2 linked regions of the Cryptosporangium arvum DSM 44712 genome follow. The main gene of each other region encodes a partner of the protein of the gene in region 2 in a complex. Links are inferred from orthologs where the notes say so. Each region holds a gene or a part of one and is shown on either strand. Other genes may lie near its edges. The genes, in order: uvrA and mfd.

What was found.
Region 1: the proteins of mfd (region 2) and uvrA are in contact, whole or in part, in a crystal structure (PDB 4DFC), measured with the Escherichia coli proteins. The link is inferred for Cryptosporangium arvum DSM 44712 from one-to-one orthologs.

Annotation. Positions count from the first base shown.
Region 1 is NZ_KK073874.1:6,967,945-6,978,153, reverse strand. What follows is about bases 4,026-7,553. They hold uvrA (excinuclease ABC subunit UvrA), read left to right. Parts: upstream 4,026-4,416; coding sequence 4,417-7,353; downstream 7,354-7,553. Other genes in these bases: CRYAR_RS31975 (SulP family inorganic anion transporter), read right to left, coding at 7,412-7,553; CRYAR_RS31985 (MBL fold metallo-hydrolase), read right to left, coding at 4,026-4,240. Also shown: CRYAR_RS31995 (type I restriction-modification system subunit M), read right to left, coding at 1-1,139; CRYAR_RS31990 (N-6 DNA methylase), read right to left, coding at 1,136-3,016; more of CRYAR_RS31985, read right to left, coding at 3,587-4,025; more of CRYAR_RS31975, read right to left, coding at 7,554-9,607; CRYAR_RS31970 (glucosyl-3-phosphoglycerate synthase), read right to left, coding at 9,776-10,209. UniProt on the Escherichia coli protein: The UvrABC repair system catalyzes the recognition and processing of DNA lesions. UvrA is an ATPase and a DNA-binding protein. A damage recognition complex composed of 2 UvrA and 2 UvrB subunits scans DNA for abnormalities.
Region 2 is NZ_KK073874.1:1,062,980-1,073,858, reverse strand. The notes cover bases 3,057-7,254. They hold mfd (transcription-repair coupling factor), read right to left. Parts: upstream 6,890-7,254; coding sequence 3,257-6,889; downstream 3,057-3,256. Other genes in these bases: ppc (phosphoenolpyruvate carboxylase), read left to right, coding at 7,170-7,254. Also shown: CRYAR_RS04910 (hypothetical protein), read left to right, coding at 1-348; CRYAR_RS04905 (hypothetical protein), read left to right, coding at 381-824; CRYAR_RS42705 (FHA domain-containing protein), read left to right, coding at 821-3,025; more of ppc, read left to right, coding at 7,255-9,962; CRYAR_RS04885 (aldo/keto reductase), read left to right, coding at 10,097-10,879; CRYAR_RS42700 (YveK family protein), read right to left, coding at 10,865-10,879. UniProt on the Escherichia coli protein: Couples transcription and DNA repair by recognizing RNA polymerase (RNAP) stalled at DNA lesions. Mediates ATP-dependent release of RNAP and its truncated transcript from the DNA, and recruitment of nucleotide excision repair machinery to the damaged site.

The sequences.
Region 1 (10,209 bases), 5.9 Mb from region 2 along the record:
ACGATGCCCTCGAGCAGATCGTTCTCCAGGATCCAGCGGCGGATCTCCGATTCACCCGAGCCGGCCGCGCCGGTGAACAGCGGGGAGCCGTTGAAGACGATGGCCAGGCGGCTGCCGCCCTCCTCGGGCCGCTTCATTTTCGAGATCATGTGCTGCAGGAACAGCAGCGACCCGTCGTTGATGCGGGGCAGGCCGGCTCCGAAGCGCCCCGCGTAGCCACGCGTCGCTTCGTCCTTGATGACCTTCTCGACCTTCTTCCACTCCACACCGAAGGGTGGATTGGCGAGCAGGTAGTCGAATTTTTCGCCCTCGTGACCGTCCTGGCTGAACGAGTTCCCGAACGCGATCTTGTTCGGGTCGCCGCCCTTCATCATCATGTCGGAGCGGCAGATCGCATACGTCTCACCGTTCAGTTCCTGGCCGTAGACCTCGACCGTGGCGTTCGCGTTGTGCGCCTCGATGTGCGTCTGGGCCTCGCTGAGCATGCCACCGGTTCCGCACGCCGGGTCGTAGATCTTGCGGACGATTCCGGGTACGACGAGGTCGTCCTCGTCCGGGGCGAGCAACAGGTTGACCATGAGGTTGATGACCTCGCGCGGAGTGAAGTGCTCACCCGCGGTCTCGTTGCTGATCTCGGAGAACTTCCGGACGAGCTCCTCGAACAGGTAGCCCATCTGGTGATTGCTGACCAGCGCGGGCCGCAGGTCGATCTCGACGAATTTGCTGACCACCTGGTAGAGCAGACCCGCCTCGTCCAGACGGCTGATCTGGGCGTCGAAGCCGTATTTCTCGAGGACATCGACGGCGCCCGGCGAGAAGCCGCCGATGTACGAGCGCAAGTAGGTTGCGACGTTGTCCTGGTCGGCCTTCAGCCCTCGGAAGTTCAACTTGCTCGTGTTGTAGAACGTCAACCCGGCCGTTTTGCGCAGCGCCGGGTCCATGTTCTGCACCCCGGCCGCCTTGAGCTGCTGATACCGAGCCAGCACGGCGTCTTTGGTCGGTTCGAGGACCCAGTCGAGGCGGCGCAGCACCGTCAGCGGAAGGATCACCCGGCCGTACTCGGACTGCTTGTAGTCGCCGCGCAGCAGGTCTGCGACCGACCAGATGAAGTTGGCCAGTTTCTGGTGATCCGTGCTCACCGGGGTCCTTCCTTCGGGCCGTTCTCAGTGGGACGCAGCTTGCCGGACGCCAGGCCGTCGGCCGTCAACCGGGTCATCTCCGCGCTCAGCGCCGTGGCCTGTCGCAATGCGTCGTTCAACGCATCGAGGCGTCGAAAGACCTCACCGTGGTGGCGCTGCTCCGCGATCGGGATCCGCGGCACCTGCGCCCGCCGGACATCCAGGCGCAGCGTGCCGGAGAGGCTGCTCGTTCGTCTCTCGTTCCCGGCGGTCGGGAGGTGCCCGGCGAGGAACCACGGGTCGATCGTGTCGAGGTCCGGGCGGATCAGATAGATGCTGCGACCCAGGAGCGCGCCGTCTTCGGTGACGACTCCGGCGGTCACCGGCCGGGCGATCATCGGGACGACCACGTCCCCGGCGCGCAGCGGTATCCGTTGACTCACCCGGTCGGTGCCGGCGGTGGCCGGTCCGCGCCGGATGATGTCCGACGCGCTCAGGAGGGGCGCATCCACCGCTTCACCGTCGTCACCGCCCCGCAGCGGTCCGATGATCTCGACGGCGCCACTGCGGGCGAGTTCGGCGATCGAGATGCTCGGCGACGGAGTGTCCGCGGGTGCCTCGATCGTGCGGCCGGGTAGGAGCGCGGGGAGGCGCTCGACGAGCGCGGACAGTCGGCCACCGGCGGTGCGCAGTTCATCGGTCACACTCCGATGCGGCGAATCGACGGGTGCCCGGCGGCTCGGCCGGAGGTCGACCTCGTCGTCCAACAGGTCGATCACCGGCACCGGATACGCGAGCGGCTCGGCCGGTTCGACGCCGTCGAGGAATCGCCCGACGGCGGTGCCCGCCCGTTGAACGGCGGCGGCCAGGTCGAGTTCGGACGTGTCGAGGAGCAGTACCGCCGGCGTCGGCGTCGGCCTCCGTTGCAGGATCCACAAGTGGAGCCCGATGCCGTGCGGCGCCGCGGCGCCCGGCGGGAGCGCGACGACGGCGCGGAGGGCTCCGCGGCGGAGGAACTCGGCGCGGATGCGCCGCCCGGCGCGACGGCTGGCCGCGGAGGGCGGCATCAGCAGCACGGAGGTGCCGCCCGGGCGTAGATGGGCGAACGCGTGCTGCGCCCACGCCAGTTCCGGTTCGGTGCGCGGAGGGACACCGAACTCCCAGCGGCGGTCGTAGCCGAGCTCCTCGTGGCCCCAGTCGGTCAGGCCGAACGGAAGGTTGGCCACTACCGCGTCGACGGTGAGCTCGGCGAAAGCGTCGTGGCGGAGCGAGTCGCCGGTCCGGATCTCACCGGACAGCCCCCCGAACCCGAGCCAGAGGTCGGCCAGGCGGGTGGCGTCCGGATCGTTGTCCTGGCCGTAGACGGCGGTGGCGCCGGCGTCGACGGCGGCGCGCAGCAGTCGACCGGTGCCGCAGGCCGGGTCGAGCACGGTGCGGCCACCGACCCCGGCGAGCGTGACCATCAGTTCGGCCAGGGCGTCCGGGGTGGTCACCGAGCGTTGGGCCGGCAGCTCGGCGAAGCGCGACCACAGCTGGGCGAACGTGTCCGGCACGCCCCGTTCCGCGGACAGAGCATCCAGGTCCGGCCGCAGCTCCGCGGCCGGCATGAGCCGGGCGCCGCGGAGGTGGTCACCGGCGGCGGCCAAGGCCTGGGCGGGCTCGCCCTCGGCGGCCAGTAGGTTGCGCCAGAGCCGGTCCTCGGCCGTCACCGCGGGAAGTTTGCCCTGCTCCACGAGCCACTGCTCGACCTGTTCGAGGTCGAACTGCGGGCTGCCTGCGGTGCCGCCCACCGGGGCCGGGAAAGACCGGTAGCGCTTCCGCCAGTTGCTGACCGCCGCGCGCCCCACGCCCGCGAGCCGCGCGATGTCGGCCGCCGTGACCCTCGCTGATCGCTGCACCAAGGCAGTGTACATAGTCATGGCCGAGAATGTTTGTTGACACTGCTTTCAATGACGCTACCGTCTGGGGTGGCTCGGAGCGATGGCGAGCGTCCTTCGGCCCGGCTTGAGCCAAGAATCGGGCCTGGAGACGACAACTCGATCAGGCTCTACTGTGACCTGGCCACGCGGCTGCCCGCCTCGCCGACGAGCGACCGCGGTCTCGTGGCGCTCCACGGCGGGCCGGCCCCCACGCTGGAAGCGTTGGCCGGCGCGGACGTCAGCGCCGACGACGCTCGTGCGGTGGCCGCGGCCCGGCATGTCGCGGACGAGCCGCTACCCGACGTGGGGCGCGCTCGAGGCGGAGGGTGCCGTACGGGGTTACGGGCACCAGCGGCGCCGCCGCCGGGTGGACGGCGGATCTGTCCTCGATCCGCACGTGACCGACGGTGGCCGGCTGTGCCCGTGTGCCGCGTCGGCGTTCTGGACACGGCGTGGCGACTCCGGACCGAGAAGGGCTGCTGGGACTGATCCAGGCCGGACCGGGAGCCTGGAGACCGCCGATCGGATGCTGACCAGCGTCGTCCGGGGCTACCAGCCCCGTTCGCGCCATTCGTCCAGGTGGGGGCGCTCCTGGCCGAGTGTCGTGTCGTCGCCGTGGCCCGGGTAGACCCAGGTGTCGTCGGGCAGCTGGGCGAAGACGCGGCTCTCCAGGTGGTTCATCAGCGACCGGAAGTCCTCCGGCGAGTTCGTCTTGCCCGGGCCGCCGGGGAACAGCGAGTCACCGGTGAACAGGTGGGGACGTCCGCCGGGCTCGCGGTAGAGCAGCGCGATCGCGCCGGGGGTGTGACCGACCAGGTGGATGACCTCGAGCGGAACGCCGCCCACGGTGACGGTGTCGCCGTGACCGACCAGGTCGGTGGCGACGACCGGCAGTGCCTCGGCGTCGGCGGGGTGGGCCACCAGCCGGGCGTTGGTGTCCTTGGCCACCTCGGCCAGGGCCTGCCAGTGGTCACCGTGACGGTGGGTGGTGACGATCGTCGCCAACTCGGCGTCGCCGAGAACGCGAAGTAGGGTGTCGGCGTCGTTGGCCGCGTCGATGAGCAGCGTCTCGCCAGTGGCGGAATCACGCAGGAAGTACGCGTTGTTGTCCATCGGGCCGACCGACACCTTGGTGATCGTCAGCGGACCCGCCTCGCGGGTGGCCGGCGTTCCCTGGGGATCCACGTGTCCGCTGTAGCTCATGGCTTCATCGTCGTGCATCCCGAGTTGCGTGCGCTACGGGTCGCGGCATAGTGATCCCTGTCACCGGGACCGCACGTATTCTCGAACACACGGTCGAGGCCGGGCAGAAACTGTCGGACCCCGCAGTTAGATTTGAAGCGCCTGGAATCTCCGTCGACAACTGGAAGAGAAACACCGTGGCCGACCGGCTCCTCGTGCGTGGAGCACGCGAGCACAACCTGCGGGACGTCAACCTCGATCTTCCCCGGGATGCCCTCATCGTCTTCACCGGCTTGTCCGGTTCGGGCAAGTCGAGCCTCGCGTTCGACACGATCTTCGCCGAGGGCCAGCGTCGTTACGTGGAGTCGCTTTCCGCCTACGCGCGGCAGTTCCTGGGCCAGATGGACAAGCCCGACGTCGACTTCATCGAGGGTCTGTCCCCGGCGGTCTCGATCGACCAGAAGTCCACGAACCGCAACCCGCGCTCCACCGTCGGCACGATCACCGAGGTCTACGACTACCTCCGCCTGCTGTTCGCCCGCGCCGGGGTGCCGCACTGCCCGGTCTGCGACGAGCAGATCAGCCGGCAGACGCCGCAGCAGATCGTCGACCGGGTGCTGGCGATGCCCGAGGGCGCGCGCTTCCAGGTGCTCGCGCCGGTGATCCGCGGTCGCAAGGGTGAGTACCTCGATCTGTTCGCCGAGCTGCAGGCCAAGGGGTACGCCCGGGTCCGGGTCGACGGCGTCGTGCAGCCGCTCACCGAGTTCACCGAGGGCAACACCAAGCTGAAGAAGCAGGAGAAGCACACCATCGAGGTGGTCGTCGACCGGCTCGCGGTGAAGGAGAGCGCCCAGCGCCGCCTCACCGACTCGGTGGAGACCGCGCTCGGGCTGGCCGGCGGCATCGTCGTGCTCGACTTCGTCGACCTGCCGGAGGACTCGGCCGACCGGGAGCGGAAGTTCTCCGAGAACTTCGCCTGCCCGAACGACCACCCGCTGGCCATCGAGGATCTCGAGCCGCGCACGTTCTCGTTCAACGCGCCGTACGGTGCCTGCCCCGAGTGCAGCGGAATCGGCACCCGCAAGGAGGTCGACCCGGAGCTGGTCGTCCCCGATCCGGAGCGCACGCTCGGCGAGGGCGCGATCCAGCCGTGGTCGACCGGCCACAACCTGGAGTACTTCCTCCGCCTGCTCTCCGGCCTCGGCGACGCGCTGGGCTTCGACCTGGACACGCCGTGGGAGAAGCTCACCGCCAAGCAGAAGCGGGCGGTGCTGCACGGGCACGACACCCAGGTGCACGTCCAGTACACCAACCGGTACGGGCGCAAGCGCTCGTACTACGCCAGCTTCGAGGGCGTCATGCCGTTCCTCGAGCGCCGCCACGCCGAGACCGAGTCCGAGTGGAGCAAGGACCGGTACGAGGGCTACATGCGTGACGTCCCGTGCCCGGTCTGCCGGGGCACGCGGCTCAAGCCCGAGGTGCTGGCCGTCCGGCTGTCGGGCAAGAACATCGCCCAGGTGTCGTCGCTGGCCATCGACGAGTGCGCGGCGTTCCTGGCCGACCTGCAGCTCGACAACCGGCAGCGGATGATCGCCGGTCAGGTGCTCAAGGAGATCAACGAGCGCCTGCGCTTCCTGCTCGACGTCGGGCTCGACTACCTCTCGCTCGACCGGCCGGCGGGCACGCTCTCCGGTGGCGAAGCCCAGCGCATCCGGCTCGCCACCCAGATCGGGTCCGGGCTGGTCGGCGTGCTGTACGTGCTCGACGAGCCGTCGATCGGGCTGCACCAGCGTGACAACCGGCGGCTGATCGAGACGCTGCTGCGCCTGAAGAAGCTCGGCAACACGCTGATCGTCGTCGAGCACGACGAGGACACGATCGCGGCCGCCGACTGGGTGGTCGACATCGGCCCCGGCGCCGGTGAGCACGGTGGCCACGTCGTCGTCTCCGGCACCGTGCAGGATCTGCTGACCAGCAAGGATTCGCTGACCGGGGCGTACCTGTCCGGGCGGCAGAACATCCCGGTGCCGGCCGTGCGCCGCCCGGTCGACCCGAAGCGCCGGATGCTGGTGAAGGGCGCGCGCGAGCACAACCTGCGCGGGCTCGACGTCGCGTTCCCGCTCGGCACGCTCACCGCGGTCACCGGGGTCTCGGGGTCGGGCAAGTCGACGCTCGTCAACGACATCCTCTACTCGGTGCTGGCCAACACGCTCAACGGCGCGCGGCTGGTGCCGGGGCGCCACCAGCGGATCAACGGGCTCGACCTGGTCGACAAGGTCGTCGGCGTCGACCAGTCGCCGATCGGGCGCACGCCGCGGTCGAACCCGGCCACCTACACCGGGGTCTTCGACCGCATCCGCAAGCTGTTCGCCGAGACCACCGAGGCGAAGGTGCGCGGCTACGGCCCCGGCCGGTTCTCGTTCAACGTCAAGGGCGGGCGCTGCGAGGCGTGCACCGGTGACGGCACGATCAAGATCGAGATGAACTTCCTGCCCGACGTCTACGTCCCGTGCGAGGTGTGCAAGGGCGCCCGGTACAACCGGGAGACGCTCGAGGTGCACTACAAGGGCAAGTCGATCGCCGAGGTCCTCGAGATGCCGATCGAGGAGGCCGCGGAGTTCTTCGCCCCGATCACCGCGATCAAGCGGTACCTGTCGACGCTCGTCGACGTCGGTCTCGGGTACGTGCGGCTCGGTCAGCCGGCGCCGACGCTCTCCGGCGGCGAGGCGCAGCGCGTGAAGCTCGCCACCGAGCTGCAGAAGCGGTCCACCGGCCGCACGGTGTACGTGCTCGACGAGCCCACCACCGGGCTGCACTTCGAGGACATCCGCAAGCTGCTCGGCGTGCTGGAGCGCCTGGTCGACCAGGGCAACACGGTGATCGTGATCGAGCACAACCTCGACGTGATCAAGACCGCCGACTGGATCATCGACATGGGTCCGGAGGGCGGCAACAAGGGCGGCACGGTGGTCGCCGAGGGCACGCCCGAGCAGGTGGTCGAGGTCGAGGCCAGCCACACCGGCCGGTTCCTCGAGCCGCTGCTGCGTGGCGAGGGTGCCGGGGCCGCGGCCCTGCGCGCCAGCGTCGCCGCTCAGCGCCCCAAGCGTGCCCGCAAGCCCGCCACCGTGGGCTGACGCACCATCCGCCGATGGCCGCCCTGCTGACGTGGGGCGGCCATCGGCGTGTCCGGCGTCAGGCCGGGGTGGTGAGCGCGGTGACGTCCTCGACCGGGGAGAAGCGGCCGTCCAGGTCGACGTAGACCTCGGCCGGGCCGATGTCGAAGAACATGCCGATCAGCCGTACGCGCCCCTCGTCCAGGGCCCGGGCCACCGACGGGTGCGTCGCGAGGTGGTCCAGTTGCTGGCGCACGTTGGCCTGCACCAGCCGGTCGAGCGGCTCGAGGTGCCGGTCGAGCGTTCCCGCGCGCTCGTCACGTTCGCAGCGCGCCCGGCTGGCCCGCGCGGTACGCAGCCAGGAGGCCAGCGCGCCCCGTCCCCGGTCCCCGCCGCTGCGCAGGGCGTTCATCGCGCCGCAGCCGGAGTGGCCGCAGACGACGATCGTCGGGACGCGCAGGACGTCGACCGCGTACTCCACCGCGGCGGCCACCGACACGTCCGGGTCCGACGGTTCGCCGCCGGCCGAGTACGGCGGCACGAGGTTGCCGACGTTGCGGACCGTGAACAGGTCGCCCGGGCCGCTCGTCGTGATGAGGTTCGGCACCACCCTGGCGTCGGCGCAGGTGATGAACAGCGCGGTCGGCGCCTGGTGGTCGGAGAGCTCGGCGAGGAACGGCTGGACCAGCGGCCGGGCCCGGCGCTGGTACTCGCGCGCGCCGACGAGCAGCCGGTCGCCCGGCTCACCGGCCTGCCACTCGCCCCAGGGTGAGAACCACCGCGGCAGCGTGGCCGTCGGACCGGTGCGGCTGCGGGCCCCCGGGTCGCCGTCGAGCGCGGGCTGCCCCACCTCCTCCACGACGACCGTCCCGCCGCCGGCCCGGTGCCGGTCGATCCACAGGCTCAGGTGGTCGTAGGCCGCGTGGTCGAGGAAGTCGACGACGAGTTCGACGACGACGTCGCTGCCCTCCGGGATCGAGCCGAGCACGCGGGACAGGCGCGGCACGGCCAGGAAGCTCAGCGTGCCCTCCACGACGACCCGGTGCCCTCCGTCGGCGCTCTCGGCGTGGATGCCGGCCCACAACACGCGACGCAGCGTGAGCGCCACGGCCAGGGCCAGCCCGGCCAGCACCCCCTCGAGCAGGTTGAGGAACACGACTCCGCCCGCGGTCACCACGTACACGGAGAGGTCGCCGTGCCGGCGCACCGCGCGGACGTGACGCAGGTCGACGAGCCGGACGCCGATGACGACGAGCAGCCCGGCCAGCGCGGCCAGCGGCACCTCTTCGATCGCCGCGGTGAGGAACAGCGTGATGACGACGACCCAGACGCCGTGCAGCACCGTGGAGGCCCGGGTCCGGGCCCCGGCGGTCACGTTCGCCGTGCTGCGGACGATGACACCGGTCACCGGCAGGCCGCCGAGCCCACCGGAGAGCGTGTTGGCGACGCCCTGACCCACCAGTTCGCGGTTGAGCGACGCGCGGGGCCCGCGGTGCATGCCGTCGACGGCCATGGCCGAGAGCAGGCTCTCGACGCTCGCGACCAGGGCGACGGTGAGGACGCCGACGACGAACGCGGCCCACTTGCCGTCCGGGAAGGCGGGCAGCACGTGCCCGGCGAACAGGTCGCCGGGCAGGTCGACCCGGTCGACGGGCAGCGCGAGGACCATCGAGAGCACGGTCGCGCAGCCGACGGCGGCCAGGGGGGCCGGGACGCGTCGGACCGCGGCCGGCATCCAGCGCCAGCCGACCATGACACCGATCGCGAGAAGCCCGACCGAGGTCGCCGGGCCGTGCGGCGTCAGGAGCTGGCCGGGCAGTTCGATCAGGTTGTCCCAGCCGTTGCCGGGGCTGTCGGCGCCGAGCACCACGTGCAGCTGGCCGAGGGCGATCGTCAGCCCGATGCCGGCGAGCATGCCGTGCACGACGGCGGGGGAGAGAGCCATCGCGCTGCGGGCGACGCGGCTCAGGCCGAGCACGATCTGCACCAGGCCGGCGATCACGGTGATCGCGCAGGTGGTGGCCCAGCCGAACTGGGCGACCAGTTCGGCGACGATCACCGTCAGACCGGCGGCCGGGCCGCTGACCTGCAGCGGTGCTCCGCCCAGCAGGCCGGCGACGATGCCTCCGACGGCGGCGGCGATCAAGCCGGCCATGATCGGGGCGTCGGATGCGGCGGCGATACCGAGTGAGAGCGGCACCGCGACCAGGAAGACCACGAGCGAGGCCGGCAGGTCGTGCCGGAAGAGGGTGGTGAGTTTTTCGGGCATGGGCATGGCGCGGCCTCCAGGGTCGCGTGCGTTTCAGTCCGAAAGATTCATGGAGCATCAGTAATGAGGCTTTTGCCCCAAATCAGGCTAAAGGCTCGCGGGTGTTCCCGGAAGGCCCCGGACGCAACGAGGGCCCCGAACCAGCGGTTCGGGGCCCTCGCTGTAATGCGGACGTCAACTCAGGGTGGAGGACGCCTTCCGCGTGGCCTGGTAGGAGGGGAGCGAGACCATCGGTGGCCGCTCCTCCCACGGGATGTCCCAGGTCACCGGGACGACCTCGCCTTCCACCCGGCTGAACTGGACCAGCTCGTGCCCTTCGGGCCGGCCCGGCCCGATCCGTGCGGTCAGCGTCTGGATGATCGTGGCCGCCATCCGCCCCAGTGCGGCGGTGTCCTGGTGGCCGTGCCCGCGTTCACCCAGGTCGACCTGGGCGACGGCGTCGATGCCGTGGGCGAGCACCGTGTCGATGAGGATGCCGGTCTCCACCCCGTAGCCGGGTGCGAACGGCAGTCGTTCGAGCAGGGAGCGCCGTCCGGCGTACTCCCCGGCCAGGGGCTGGACGACACCGGCCAGCTCGGGCAGGAACGCGTTGAGCAACGGTCGTGCGG
Region 2 (10,879 bases):
CCGGCCGACTTCATCATCGACTGCACCGGGCTCGAGGCCGACATCCGTGAGCACCGCCTGCTGGCCGACCTGATGGACCACAGCAACGTCGGTCGCAACCCGGTCGGCCGGCTCGACGTCGAGCGCTCGTTCGAGCTGAAGGGCACCGCCAACGGCGAGGGCCGGATGTACGCGTCCGGCTCACCGACCCTCGGCGGGTACTTCCCCGGCGTCGACACGTTCCTCGGCCTGCAGGTGGCCGCTCAGGAGATCGCCGACGACCTGGCCCGGCGAGGTTTCGCCAAGCGCATCGGCCCAGCCCGGTCCGTGAGTGAGTGGCTCAAGTGGGCACGCAACCAACAAATCTGATCTGATCCCCACGTACAGAGACAGGAGTAAAGATGCTGCCCACGTTGTGGGGACGGATCCAGAGCCGGATCGTGTTTACGCTGGTCATCGGCGGCTTGGTGGCGTTGTTCCTGACGCCGCTGCTGCCCCTGCAGGTCGGGATCGGGAGCAAGTACCGCATCGCCTACACCGTGCTCGTCACGGTCACGGTGATCGGGGTGCTGTGGGAGTTGCTCTACCACCTGATCATGCAGTGGCGGTGGGAGAAGGATTGGCCCACGCTCGTCGGGCTACTCACGTTCATCAATGAGGGCCTGTTGATCTGGGGGTTGCTGCTCGCCGGCGCCGTCCCGGGTATCGACGGCCTGAGCGGTTTGCAGTCACTTTCGTACTGGATTCTCTTCCTCTTCGTCTGGGTGGCAGTCTGGATCTTCGCGAACGGCCCGATGCGGGTGTTCTCGATCCACTGGCGGTTCCGGGGTGGGAGGTTCGTGTGACGACAGGTAACACCGACGAGAAACCGGACGATCGCGCGCTCGCGCCGGTCGCCGGCTCGGGCCTGCTCGCCCGCTACGGCGACCTGGTCCTGCTCTACGCGGCACCGGAGGGCGACGACGACCGGACGGCCGAGGTGCTGGACGCGATCGCGTCGGCCGCGGGCGGCGACGGACGGCGCCTCGGGCGACGCCTGGCCAGCCTGCTGCTCACCGCGGGCAACCAGGACCTCGACTTCCCGCCGCTCGCCGCGTTCGGGCCGGTCGGCGACGGAGTCGCGGTGATCGTGCACGGCGCGGCCCAGGTCTCGATCGTCACCGACGACGGCGAGATCGTGCTGGACGGCCGAGACGCTCTGACCTGGGTCGACCGGATGATTCCGGCACCGGCCCGGGTGATCCGCGGTGCGCTCGACACGCTCGGCGGCGGGTCGCACGACCCGTGGGCGCGGCTCGACGCCGGTGTGGTGCGTGCGGGTGGCTTCGTGTTCGGGGTGCCGTCCGCGATCGCGGCCGCGCCCTCGCCCGCGGGTCGACCGGCTGCGCCGCTGGCTCCCGTGCGCTCGCTCAGTGCCGTGCCGTCCCGCCCCGAGGCGGACGCCCTCCCCACGCCGGACGATCTCGGCTCCGTCCGCGCCACGTCACCGGCCGACGCCCACCACGACGCGGCCCCGGCCGACGCCTACCGCGGCACCCCGGCCGAAACCCCCACGCCTGCCGACCCGTACCGCGACCCGTCCTCGGCTCCGGCCGACCGGTTCGGCGACCCGTCCTCGACCCCGGCCGACCGGTTCGACGACCCGTCCTCGGCTCCGGCCGACGTGCCCCGCGCGGTACCGGCCCCGTCCACCGAGGCCACGCGCGAATCGTTCCGCGCCGAGCCGGCCCCGGACGAGGACTCCCAGAACGAGTCGCGGGCGGTGCCGCCGCCCACCGAGGTGGTCCGGCGGGTTCCCACGTCACCCTCGATCACCTCGGTGCCGTCCGAGGTCGAGGACGACGACGTCCCGCAGAGCACCGAGGCGTACAACCCGTTCGCCGACGACTCGGCCGCCCGTCCGCTGCCGGTCGAGCTGCCCTCGGCGGAGCCCGCCGACGAGGCCGGCCCGCGCGGAGCGGCCTCCGTCCAGCGCGGTGGCCACGACGCACCGGCGGCCTTCTCGGCTCCGGCCGCGCCGTCGTACGACGAGCCGCCCCGCATGCCCGCGTACGACGACGCATCTCGCGTGCCCACGTTCGACGACCCGCCGCGCGTGCCGACGTTCGACGACCCGGCGTCGTTCGACAGCCCGATGCCCCCGGCACCTCCCGGCCCGCCGCCGACCCCGTTCGGCGACTCGGCACCGCCGCCGCCTCCGCCGTTCGGAGAGCCCTCACCCCTGCCCCCGCCACCCCCCGGCGGCTTCGGCGGGTACGACAGCCCGGTCTCCGCGCCGCCCGGCGGGTTCGACGGCGGCTCGTCGCCGGACAGTCCGGTGCACACACCGACCGGCCCGTCGCCGGTGCTGCCCGATCAGCCGCTGGCCGACCAGGCCGTGCAGCCCTCGTCGGCCCCACCGGCCGCGAGCGGCGGCGGTTACGACCCGGCCGCTCCGTTCGAGGCCGTGCTGCTCATCGGCGACCAGGCGGAGGTGGAGGACCGGTCGCAGACGTCCGGGCCGCTGCCTCCGGCCGACGTGCAGCCGCCGCCCGGCCCGGTTCCCGCGGACGGGGCCGAGGAAGCCGACGCCCGCCCGATCGTGCTCGGCATCTACTGCAAGAACGATCACTTCAACGACCCGCGTGTGCCGTACTGCGCGGTCTGCGGCATCTCGATGGCGCAGCTCACGCACGTGTCACGGACCGGCCCCCGGCCTCCGCTGGGGCTGCTGGTGCTCGACGACGGCGCGACGTTCCGGCTCGACACCGACTACGTGGTCGGGCGCGAGCCGGAGCGGGACGAGGCCGTGCTGCAGGGGCGGGCGCGTGCGCTGCGCATCGACGACCCGAAGGGCGTCGTCTCACGCATCCACGCCCGGATCGAGCTGGACGGCTGGGACGTGAACGTGGTCGACCTCGCGTCGGCGAACGGCACGCACATCGCCCCGCCGAACAGCGAGTCCTGGACGCGCCTGGAGGCCCACCGCAAGGTGACGCTCACCCCAGGCACCCGAGTGGTGTTCGGACGCCGGGGCTTCCGCTACGAATCGCACCGCAACCCGTAGGTAGAGGCGGGCCCGCCCAGAACGACGCCGCCGAGCGGCAGCGTCACCCTGGGCGGCCTCCCGCCCCCGAGCGGCCTCCGCCCCCGGGCGACCTCCGCCCCGGGCGACCTCCGCCCCGGGCGACCTCCCGCCCTGAGCGGGAGCCCGCCCCTGAGCGGGAGCCCGCCCCCTGAGCGGGAGCCCGCCCCTCGGCGGACTCCAGCCCCCGAGCGGGCTCCAGGTTCAGACCGATTACGGAGCCCTGGCCGGCTCCGGGGCCATCGCGTCGAGGAAGCCGGCGGCCCAGTCCAGCAGCGCGGTGTCGCGCAGTGGCTGGCCGCCCACCCGGGCGGTGGAGGGCCTCGGTACCAGCACGACGTCGACGGCCTGCTTGTACATGGCGCCGGGGTACAGGCGCTGAAGCCGCATCACCTTGGACTCCGGCAGGCGCAGCGGCGCGAAGCGCACCTGCCGCCCCTGCAGTGACACCTCGGTGATCGTGGCCGCGCGGGCCTTCACCCGGAACGCGGCGACCGCGAACAGGTTCTCCACCGGCTCCGGCGGGTTGCCGTACCGGTCGCGGATCTCCTCACGCACCTGCGCGAGCTCCTCGCTGGTGGTGACGCCCGCGAGCTTGCGGTACGCCTCCAGCCGCAGCCGCTCCCCCGGGATGTAGTCGTGCGGGAGGTGCGCGTCGACCGGCAGGTCGACCTTCACCTCGGACTCGATCTCGGTGCGCTCACCCTTGTACTCGGCGACCGCCTCACCCACGAGCCGGACGTACAGGTCGAACCCGACGTTCGCGATGTGCCCGGACTGCTCGCCGCCGAGCAGGTTGCCCGACCCGCGGATCTCCAGGTCCTTCATCGCGACCGCCATACCGGCGCCCAGGTCGGAGTTCTGCGCGATCGTGGCCAGCCGGTCGTGCGCGGTCTCGGTGAGCGGCCGCTCCGGCGGGTAGAGGAAGTACGCGTACGCGCGCTCGCGCCCACGACCGACCCGGCCGCGGATCTGGTGCAGCTGCGAGAGCCCCAGCACGTCGGCCCGCTCGACGATGAGCGTGTTGGCGTTGGGGATGTCCAGACCGGATTCGACGATCGTGGTCGAGACCAGGACGTCGTATTCCTTCTCGTCGAACCCGAGCATGACCCGCTCGAGCGCGTCCTCGTTCATCTGGCCGTGCGCCACCGCGATCCGCGCCTCGGGCACCATCGACCGCAGCCGCGCCGCCGCGCGCTCGATCGACTCGACCCGGTTGTGCAGGTAGAACACCTGCCCCTCGCGGAGCAGCTCGCGGCGGATCGCCGCCCCGATCTGCCTCTCCTCGTACGGGCCGACGAACGTCAGCACCGGGTGGCGCTCCTCCGGCGGCGTCAGGATCGTCGACATCTCGCGGATGCCGGTCAGCGACATCTCCAGGGTCCGCGGGATCGGCGTCGCCGACATCGTCAGCACGTCGACGGCCGTGCGCATCTGCTTGAGCTGCTCTTTGTGCTCGACGCCGAAGCGCTGCTCCTCGTCGACGATGACCAGCCCGAGGTCCTTGAACCGGGTGGAGGCCTGCAGCAGCCGGTGCGTGCCGACGACGATGTCCACCTCGCCGGTGGCGAGCTTCGCGACCGTCTCGGCGGCCTCGCCGTCGGTCTGGAACCGGGAGAGCTGCGCGATCTTGACCGGGAACTGCGCCATCCGCTCGGAGAACGTCAGGAAGTGCTGCTTGGCCAGGATCGTCGTCGGCACGAGCACCGCGACCTGCTTACCGTCCTGCACGGCCTTGAACGCCGCCCGCACCGCGATCTCGGTCTTGCCGTAGCCGACGTCGCCGCAGATCACCCGGTCCATCGGGTACGGCTTCTCCATGTCGGCCTTGACCTCGTTGATCGCGACCAGCTGATCGGGCGTCTCGATGTACGGGAACGCGTCTTCCAGCTCGCGCTGCCAGGGGGTGTCAGCGGAGAACGTGAAGCCCTTGGTGCTGGTACGCGCCGCGTAGAGCCGGATCAGCTCGCCGGCGATCTCCTTCACGGCCTTGCGGGCGCGGCCCTTGGCCTTCTGCCAGTCGGCGCCGCCCATCTTGTGCAGCGCCGGCGACTCACCACCGACGTACCGGGTCAGTTGCTCCAGCGAATCGGTGGGGACGAACAACCGGTCACCGGGGTGGCCGCGCTTGCTCGGTGCGTACTCCAGCACCAGGTACTCGCGCTCGCCGCCGTTGATCGTCCGCTTGATCATCTCGATGTACTTGCCGACGCCGTGCTGCTCGTGCACCACGTAGTCACCCGGCTGGAGCTGCAGCGGGTCGACCGCGTTGCGCCGCCGGGACGGCATCCGCCCGCGTTCCCGGCCGGACCCCGACCGGGCACCGGTGAGGTCGGACTCGGTGAACACGACCAGCTGTGCGCTCTCCAGCAGGAACCCGCCGGCGAGCTGGCCGGTGGTGACGAGCACCGACCGGGCTTCCGGCGCGGTCGGCACGTCCACCACGAGCTGCGCGCCCAGATCGGCCTCGCGCAGCATCTCGGCGGCCCGCTGTGCGGAACCGGGGCCTTCGAACACCAGCGCGGCGCGCCAGCCCTCGGCGACCCGCTGCCGCAGCTCCTCGACGGCCCGGCCGGTGTCACCGCGGAACCCGTCGACCGACTTCGCCTCGACCGTCAGCGAATCCCGGGGCACGCCCGGGTCGGCCACGGCCGGGATCGCCACGTCGATCGCGTCGTCGTCAAAATCGGCCGCGGACGCCGAACCGGCGGCCGACACCCCGAACGGCGCCACCGTCCACCAGGGCAGCCCTCGCCCGGTGCCGGTGGAGCGCACGTCGGCGAGGCTGCGGAACGCGGCGGCACCCAGATCGATCGGCGCTTCGCCCCCGCCGGCGGCCGCGGCCCAGGACGCCTCCAGGAACTCGGCGCTGGTGGCGACCAGGTCGCGGGCGCGGGCCCGGATGCGCTCGGGATCGCAGAGCAGCACGTGCGTGCCGGCCGGAACGGCCTCGACCAGCAGCTCGAGCTGGCCCGAGCCCTCCAGCAGCGCCGGGGTGAGCGACTCCATGCCTTCGACCGGGATGCCGTCGGCGACCTTGTCGAGCATTTCGGCCAGCGCCGGGTGGTCCTTGGCCAGCTGGGCGGCCCGCTCCCGTACCTCGGGCGTGAGCAGCAGCTCACGGCAGGGAGGTGCCCACAGGCCGTGGGCGGCGATCTCCAGCGACCGCTGGTCGGCGACCGCGAAGTAGCGGACCTCTTCGACCTCGTCGCCCCAGAACTCGACCCGGACCGGGTGCTCCTCGGTGGGCGGGAACACGTCGAGGATGCCGCCGCGCACCGCGAACTCGCCGCGCTTCTCGACCAGGTCGACCCGCGCGTAGGCGATGCTGACCAGCCGCTCGACCACAGCGTCGAGCGGAGCGGTGTCGCCGGCCTGCAGACCGACCGGCTCCAGCTCGCCCAGGCCGGCCAGCTGCGGCTGCAGGACACTGCGCACCGGCGCGATGACGACGTCGAGCGGGCCGGTGGTGGGATCGTCGGTGGACGGGTGCGCGAGCCGGCGGAGCACGGCCAGCCGGCGGCCGATCGTGTCGGCGCGGGGCGAGAGCTTCTCGTGCGGCAGCGTCTCCCAGGCCGGGTAGACCGCGATGCGGTCGGGTGGCAGCAGGCACGTCAGCGCGGCCGCGAGGTCGTCGGCCTCGCGGCCGGTCGCGGTGACCGCCAGCACCGGCGCCGCCGAGCCCGCCTTCGCGCGTGCGGCGGCCAGCGCCGCGACCACGAACGGGCGCAGCGCCTCGGGGGCGGTGAGGTCGAGCTCGCCGGCCGCATCACCGGCGGCACGCCGCGCGATCTGGCCGAGAGCCGGATCGGCGAGGCTCGCGTCGAGCAGACCACTCAGGCTCATCAAATGCCTTCCTACGATTCAGCGCGCACGTCGAACAGGCCCCGTCCGCTGGGTGAGTGGGAGGGAGCCGGAGGCCACGCAAGAGCCAGACTACGCCGGGGCGCCGACAGAAAACTTCCTCGAGACACAGCGCGCGGACCCGCCCGGATGTTCCCCCGGTCGGCGTCCCACTACTTGATCGATGCGGCCCGCGCCCCCGATCCTGTCGGTGCCAGCCTTTAGGCTGGTGAACGCGGGACAGCGACGTCCCTGACGTCCGACTCGATCCCGGGGAGCAGCCATGCCCGACACGGATGCAGGCCCGTCCGACCTGTGGGGTCTCGGCAGCGTCGCGCCCGATGACGCGAACGAGGCCGACCGCGAGCTGCGCGCCGACATCCGGCGCATGGGCAACTTGCTCGGCGAGACGCTCGTCCGCCAGGAGGGGCCCGATCTGCTGGAGCTGGTCGAGAAGGTCCGGGCGGCCGCCCGCACCGACGCCGCCGCGGCGGCCGACGCGCTCTCCGGCACCGACATCCCCACCGCGATCCGCCTGGTCCGCGCGTTCGCCACGTACTTCCACCTGGCGAACATCACCGAGCAGGCCCACCGCGGGCGCGATCTGCGCCGCCGCCGGGCCAACCAGGGCGGCTGGCTGGAGGGCGCCGCGCAGCGCATCAAGGCGCGCGGGCTGACGTCGGAGGAGATCGCCGCCGGCGCCGAGCAGCTGGCCGTGCGGCCGGTGTTCACCGCGCACCCCACCGAGGCGGCGCGGCGCTCGACGCTGGCGAAGCTGCGCCGGGTGGCCGATCTGCTGGAGGCCGAGGCCACCGAGGCCGCGGTGTCCGGCACCCCGGCCGCGTACGTGAGCCGCCGCACCAACCGGGAGCTCGCCGAGGTCGTCGACCTGCTGTGGCAGACCGACGAGCTGCGGCTGGAGAAGCCGGAGCCCACCGACGAGGCCCGCAACGCGATCTACTACCTCAACGACCTGCACGCCGACGCCGCTCCCACGGTGCTCACCGAGCTGGCCGACATCCTGGCCGATCTGGGCGTCGAGGTGTCGTCCACGGCCAAGCCGCTGACGTTCGGCACCTGGATCGGTGGCGACCGGGACGGCAACCCGTTCGTGAACGCGCAGGTCACGCGGGACGTTCTGAAGTTGCAGTACGAGTACGGCATCCGGGACACCGACGCCGATCTGGCCGAGCTGGTCGAGGAGCTGTCGGTCTCCGACCGGGTCGTCGGGGTGTCGGCGGAGCTCGAGGAGAGCGTCGCGGCCGACCTGGCGAACCTGCCGGAGCTGGAGACCCGGTACCGCCGGGTCAACGCGGCCGAGCCCTACCGGCTGAAGATCCGCTGCATGCGCGCCAAGCTGGCCAACACCCGCACCCGGCTGGCCCGCAACGCGGCGCACCAGCCGGGGCGTGACTACCTGGGCTCCACCGACCTGGTCGCCGACCTGGAGGTCATGCGCCGGTCGCTGCGCGCGCACCGCGGCACGCTCATCGCCGACGGCACGGTGACGAGGCTGATCCGCACGGTGTCGGCGTTCGGCCTGCACCTGGCCACGCTCGACATCCGCGAGCACTCCGGCGCCCACCACCAGGCGCTGGCGCAGTTCGTCGACCGGGTGGGTGAGCTCTACGAGCCGTACACGGCGCTCAGCCGCGAGGCCCGCACCGAGTACCTGGCCCGGGAGCTGGCCGGGCGTCGCCCGCTCGGCGGCCCCGACGTGCAACTCGACGAGGCCGGCGCGAAGACGTTCGGGGTGTTCGGCGCGATCCGCGACATCCTCGACCAGTTCGGCCCCGAGGTGATCGAGTCCTACATCATCTCGATGACCGAGGGCGTCGACGACGTGCTGGCCGCGGCCGTGCTGGCGCGCGAGGCCGGGCTCGTCGACGTCAACGCCGGGGTGGCCCGGATCGGGTTCGTGCCGCTGCTCGAGCAGGTCGCGGAGCTCAACGTCGCCGGGGAGATCCTCGACCGGATGCTCTCGATCCCGGCCTACCGGGCGATCGTCGCCGCACGCGGCGACGTCCAGGAGGTCATGCTCGGGTACTCCGACTCGAACAAGGACGCCGGCATCACGTCCAGCCAGTGGCAGATCCACCGGGCGCAGCGCGCCCTGCGTGACGTCGCTCAGCAGCACGGCGTCCGGCTGCGGCTGTTCCACGGCCGCGGTGGCACGGTCGGGCGCGGCGGTGGCCCCACGCACGAGGCGATCCTGGCCCAGCCGTACGGCACGCTCGACGGCGCGATCAAGGTCACCGAGCAGGGCGAGGTCATCTCCGACAAGTACGCGGTGCCGTCGCTGGCCCGCGAGAACCTCGAGCTCACGGTGGCCGCGGTGCTGCAGGCGACGCTGCTGCACACCCAGCCGCGCCAGCCCCAGGAGGACCTCGACCGCTGGTCGGACCTGATGGACAAGGTGGCGGCGCCCGCGCAGCAGGCCTACCGCGAGCTGATCCACGACCCGGATCTGCCCCGGTACTTCTGGGCGTCGACGCCGGCCGAGTTGCTCGGCGCGCTGAACATCGGTTCGCGGCCGTCGAAGCGCCCCGACACCGGTTCGGGGCTGGCCGGGCTGCGGGCGATCCCGTGGGTGTTCGGGTGGACGCAGTCCCGGCAGATCGTGCCGGGCTGGTACGGCGTCGGCACCGGGTTCGCGGCGGCGCGGGAGGCCGGGCTCGGTGACCTGCTCGCCGACGCCTACGCGCGCTGGCACTTCTTCCGCACGTTCGTGTCGAACGTCGAGATGACGCTGGTCAAGACCGACCTGTCGATCGCGCGGCGGTACGTGGAGCGGCTGGTCGACCCCGGCCTGCGCCACATCTTCGACAAGATCGTCGCCGAGCACGAGCGCACGGTCGCGGAGATCCTGGAGATCACCGGCGAGCCGGCGCTGCTCGACGCGCAGCCGGTGCTGCAGCGCACGCTGGCGGTGCGCGACACGTACCTGCAGCCGCTGCACCACCTGCAGATCGAGCTGCTGGCGCGGTACCGGGCCGACGACAGCGATCCGCAGCTGCAGCGTGCGTTGCTGCTCACGATCAACGGCGTCGCCGCCGGAATGCGCAACACCGGCTGAAAACTCTGTGTAAACACTCCGGTCACGGGCCTCACGGGGAAGCGTGGGCCCGGAACGGCGTGCCTAGTATCGGACTCCCCGCATACATCAACGACGATGTGCGGTCCCCGTCCTGCTCGACGGAGGACAGCTCCATGAAGACGCGACAACTGGGCGCCGACGGCCCGCACGTCAGCGCGATCGGGCTCGGCTGCCTGGCGCTGTCCTGGACCGACGATGACGACGTCGCCCGGGCCGTGATCCACTCCGCGCTCGACCACGGGATCACGTTCTTCGACACCGCCGACGTCTACGGCTCCGGCCGCAACGAGGAACTCCTCGGGCGGGCGTTACGCGGGCACCGCGCCGAGGTGACGCTCGCCAGCAAGGCCGGGTTGGTGGACGGCGGCGTCGACGGCTCGCCCGACCACATCGGGACCGCGATCGACGCGAGCCTCTACCGGCTCGGCAGCGACGTCGTCGACCTCTATTACCTGCACCGCGTGGATCCGGCCGTGCCGCTGGCCGAGAGCTGGGGCGCGCTGGCGTCGCTGGTCGAGAAAGGCAAGGTGCGTCACCTGGGCTTGTCCGAGGTGACGCCCGAGCAGGCCGCCGAGGCGCACGCGATCCACCCGGTCTCGGCCGTGCAGTCGGAGTTCTCGCTGTGGCACCGGGCGCCGCTGGAGACGGGCGTGATCGAGTGGTGCCGCGCGAACGGTGCGGCGTTCGTCCCGTTCGCGCCTCTGGGACGTGGGTCGGTGAATTCTCTGCAACCGCTGCGTGCGGTGGCGGAGCGGCACCGGGCCACCCCGGTCCAGGCCGCGATCGCCTGGGTGCTGGCCCAGGGCGACCACGTGATCCCCGTCCCCGGTACGACCAAGCGGCGGTATCTCCAGGACAACGTCGCCGCGACCCGGGTCGCGCTAACCGCGGACGAC